DNA from 2 places in the Paenibacillus sp. NN59 genome. Region 2 is predicted to be linked to the other one. Evidence: riboswitches for the same ligand, from Rfam matches in the RefSeq annotation. Region 2 holds a riboswitch; the other holds the start of a gene.
What was found. Region 2 has a riboswitch for glycine ahead of sdaAB (L-serine ammonia-lyase, iron-sulfur-dependent subunit beta). Riboswitches for the same ligand answer to the same signal wherever they lie in the genome.

Region 1 (2,404 bases), 2.1 Mb from region 2:
TTGGAGGACACAGGCAACTCGCCTTGGTAACGAATTTCCTGCGGGATATCTTTGAACAAATCTTCAAGAGTATCCACGCCGATCGTGGCCAGCATAGCGCTCTGGTCTTGTTCTGTCATGGGGATGTAGCGGTGCTTGCTCATGCTTGCTCAGCTCCTTGGGTAGGTGTCTTTGACGTACGTGTCCGTTTATGAAAAGGGGTCTTGACGACCTCGGCTTTTAGCTTTTTGCCACGAATCTCAATCTCCAGTGGTGTACCCAGTGCAGTATATTTGCTGTCAATCAGGGCAAGCCCCAGATTACGTTTCAAGGTCGGCGACTGTGTACCGGTTGTCACTTCACCAATCTGAACGCCATCCGCATAGATCGGGTAATGGGGCCGCGGTATGCCACGCTCCAGCACTTCGATACCGATCAGCTTGCGGGCAGGGCCGTCATTTTTTTGTTGCAACAAAGCTTCGTGTCCGATAAAAGACCCGGCGTTCAGTTTCACAAACATGCCCAGCCCTGCCTCCAGTGGAGAGATGGTTGGTGATAATTCCTGCCCGTATAAAGGCAACTTCGCTTCGAATCGCAGTGTATCACGTGCACCAAGTCCTGCTGGAACGAGGCCTACATCAGCACCGGCTTCCATCAGTCCGTTCCATACGAGGGCTGCCTGATCAGCTGCAACATACAGTTCAAAGCCATCTTCTCCGGTGTAACCGGTTCGTGATAGCAGCAGCTTTACTCCGCATACCTCGGCATGCTGCACGAAGCGGAACGGTTCGATGGAGCTTGCATCTATCTCTGAACCTGTAACCTTCGAGAGAATATCGACCGCTAAAGGGCCTTGTAGCGCAAGCAACGCCGTTTGCTCGGAATCATTGGTGATGTTCACCCCAGGTATAATGTGCTCCTGCAACCATGCCCAGTCTTTGTCGATATTGGAGGCATTGACGACCAGCATGTAGTGTTGCTCCGCGAGTTTATAGATGAGCAGATCATCCACTACACCGCCATCGGGATAACACATCAGTGTGTATTGTGCCTGACCTGGTACAGTTGCGGTCACGTCGTTGGTTGTCATGTTTTGCAAAAAGGCTTCTGCCTGTTCACCCGTTACGGTGAATTCGCCCATATGGGATACATCAAACAGCCCGGCGCGCTCGCGCACGGCTTCATGCTCTTTTTGAATACCGCTAAACTGCACGGGCAACTCCCAACCGCCAAAATCAATGCAACGTACACCTTCATATTGCGCGTATAGGGGGAAGAGTGGTGTTCTTAATAAATCAGACATCCAATCACCTCGTCATGGGCCGTAGTAGGCCAAGTATGAAAACACGTTCTGTGAGCCAGATCAATAATGCTTAAGTAATTTTGGTAATCGAGAGTTAACAGCCGACTGTTCTACATTTTTTCATTGGTTATGTTCAGTACGATTCTAGAACCTGCAATTCATTTTTTGGGAAAAAGGAAAAGGACAGGCCAAAGAACCGGCATGCCAAGTAGCACGCTGTATTCTTAGGCTCTGTCCCTTGTACCTGAGAGTTACCCCGCCGTTTATTCAGACAGGTTTCCCCTTGGGTGATCATAACGTCCGTATAGGACGATTAGATGCTCTCCAGAGTTGCGTCCTGTAAAAGTCCTTTTGCCTGAGAGATTCACCCCCGCTTGTCGGTGGTTTACTCCTTCGGCGCCGCCTCATGCACATCCCCAAACCGGGTGTACGGGCAATCTCTCCCTTTACATTCATCCGCGGTTCATACGTAGTCCAATTAACTTCAGTTGCTCTTCTCATTAAAACGTGAATACAGTCCTGATGTCAAGAACGATATCATTGAAATTGTGTAAAATACGAATATTTAATGTTTATACTATATTAATGTTCGGTTATTTTAAAAGAGTGCGCTTACTATTCTAATATTCGCCATTATATGCAGAAAGAGTAGTGTGAGGTTACACAAGGTGGGTATCGAAATTGAAATAAACTGTGAGCTAACTTGACATTTGAATCTGAAATATCATACGCTATTGTCTGGGAAAAAGGTGAAGGTCAAAGAACGCATGCACTCATTAATGAAAAGCGAGGCGGATATCGATGAGCGAATTGAGAAATGATTTCCTGTACAGTAAAGAGCACGAATGGGTGCAAACCGTAGGGGAGGATACCGTACGTATTGGCATTACCGAGTTCGCGCAGCATCAGCTGGGTGACATTGTGTTTGTAGAATTGCCTGATCTTGAAGCCGGTGTAAAAGCAGAAGACAGCATCGGTACGATTGAATCCGTCAAAACGGTATCTGATCTGTTCTCACCTGTCAGCGGCACCATTGTTGCAGTGAATGAAGCTTTGCAAGACTCGCCAGAACTGGTGAATAGCTCTCCTTACGAAGAAGGTTGGATGATCGAAATCCGTGTC
Region 2 (2,404 bases):
TATGATTGAGAAAATAATTGCATCCGAGTCTGGGCCAGGGTCATACTATGCCGAAGGTACGATGAAGATGTGGACAGATAGTGAGATTACGAGCACGATACACGTGAAGGAATGGGTCGACGGAAAAACAGGGAAAAAGCGGATCGAGACCGATGAAAACGGAAACGTGAGTTATGCGGTTCATAACGGTTCAGAGATTCTGCTCTATGAAGAAGAGGCGAAGACCGCTATTGCGATGGATTCATCAGCGCTCCAGCAGGAACCCAACCAAACCCAGAAGCAGATGCTGGTGGATCAACTGGAACGTATGCGTGATAACCATAATGTGAAGATGCTGGGTCAGGAAAAGCTTCAGGACCAGGAGGTCATTCATATTGAACTAACTCCGAAGGATAAGGATTCACTCTCCATGTCTTCGGAGTATTGGATAAACCCTAAAGAGTGGATGGTTGTGAAAGCCACGAGTACGTATGGGGATACCAAGTCAGAGTTTCTATATGACCAGATCAATTACAATCCTGAGTTCACAGACAAGACGTTTACGTTGGATATTCCTGCAGATGTAGAAGTGAAAAATATGAATGACGTGATGAATAACCGAGAAATCACACGAGAAGAAGCAGAGCAGGCCGTGGGTCAGCCCTTCCTACAGTATATCGGAGCGGATATGAAATTATCGAGAATTGAGCTCATTTCATCTATGGGTGAACAAGGCCGGGATGAAGTGACACTGTATTATGTGAAGGATAACAAACCAGAGATCAGCATGACCGTATTTAAAGCACCAGGGGAAAACGGTAATGAAAAACTGCTTCCAGAGGAAAAGAAAGTTAACATTCGTGATACAGAAGGTTCATATATGTCTATCATTCGGAACTTGTCGTGGAGCGAGGATGGTCTTCGTTATTCGGTCATGGGCGAAAATGATTTTTGGACAGAAGAACAACTACAGATGTGGGTAGATGAGTTGCAAATAACGAAGCAAGCGAAATAATATTGCGGATAGAGAAAAATGAACAAGCTTTGAACCATATGAACGAAAGGAGCATATCGTATATAGAAAGTGATGTGCTTCGAGATTACGTCACTTTTATTGACATATAGCGTATGGCATATTACGCTGTATATGATTGAATGCATGGCAGAATGGTGAACTTTCATTCATGGAATAACAGAATATAGCGAATGATAACGAGCGGGAGAGACCTAGCAGGATGATGCAATACAGTACAAGTAGGCATGATTAATGCAATTTAAGATGTAGAACTGTACTGTACAGATGGCTTGGGCACCGAAGGAGCAAGCAGTTATGCACCCGGCATAACCGTTAATCTCTCAGGTAAATGTACCGTCGTTGGACGCAACTCTGGAGAGTGCGCGGAAGAAGCGCCACCCAAGGGGTATATGATTGTCAGATTGCTGAACAGATGAGTGCTTGCGTGTACTCGGCCTTGTTCTTCCTGGCTTAAAATCATGAAACTCTCAGGTATCAAGGACAGAGAGAGGGCTAACGGCCTTCTTCTGTCCTTTTTTGATGTCATCAATCAGTAAATCAGGAACATTGTGGTGGGTCTTGTCCAGATATCGATGACAAAACCAATTGGAGGGTTAACAGGTGCGATTTAAAGATGTTTTTTCAATTATTGGCCCGTCGATGACGGGACCATCCAGTTCACATACAGCCGGTGCTGCAAGATTGGGACGAATTGCGCGTCAGTGGCTGGGATGTACACCGGAACGTGCAAGGCTTACGTTATATGGCTCATTTGCGGATACCTATCAGGGACATGGAACAGATCTGGCACTAATCGGTGGTTTGCTGGGTTACGTTACAGATGATCCGCGTATACCGGATGCAGAGCAATATGCAGATGAAGCAGGCATGGAGGTTGAATTTTACACCAGCGGTCTACCGGCTCCTCATCCGAACACGGTCAAGATTGAATTGTGGCACGGCGAACGGGCATGCTCTTTAATAGGCGCTTCCATCGGTGGCGGCAGTGTATCTGTGCATGCATTAAATGATTTTCGCGTACAGATCAGTGGAGAGTTTCCGACACTTGTTTTGCGTCATGCCGATAAAGCAGGAGTTCTGGCATCCGTGACCTCAACCATTAGCTCATCCGGAGTGAATATCGGCTATATGCAAGTGGATCGAAAGGCTCGTGATGGTGAGGCACTTACAGCAATGGAGATGGATGCACCGCCGAGTGAAGACACGTTGAACAAGCTGCGTTCATTGGATCATATGCTGGATATTCGTGTGATTGATCTGAAGAGAGGGGGTGATCCGGATGCGGTTTAAACATCTACATGAATTGAACACCATCTGCACTGCGGAGTCCAAAACGATTGCACAGTTGATGATTGAAGAGCAGGTGCAGGAGACTAACACACCCGAAAC

Region 1: another riboswitch for glycine. It lies ahead of gcvT (glycine cleavage system aminomethyltransferase GcvT); the one in region 2 lies ahead of sdaAB (L-serine ammonia-lyase, iron-sulfur-dependent subunit beta).

The regions. Positions count from the first base shown of each region.
Region 1 covers NZ_CP199678.1:5,004,969-5,007,372, reverse strand. Annotated here, with positions in the region: gene gcvPA (aminomethyl-transferring glycine dehydrogenase subunit GcvPA) at 1-143, opposite strand, end outside; gene gcvT (glycine cleavage system aminomethyltransferase GcvT) at 140-1,282, opposite strand; glycine riboswitch at 1,512-1,612, opposite strand; glycine riboswitch at 1,616-1,738, opposite strand; gene gcvH (glycine cleavage system protein GcvH) at 2,084-2,404, shown strand, end outside.
Region 2 covers NZ_CP199678.1:542,508-544,911, forward strand. Annotated here, with positions in the region: gene ACT89M_RS02515 (LolA family protein) at 1-994, shown strand, start outside; glycine riboswitch at 1,187-1,360, shown strand; glycine riboswitch at 1,365-1,501, shown strand; gene sdaAB (L-serine ammonia-lyase, iron-sulfur-dependent subunit beta) at 1,616-2,305, shown strand; gene sdaAA (L-serine ammonia-lyase, iron-sulfur-dependent, subunit alpha) at 2,295-2,404, shown strand, end outside.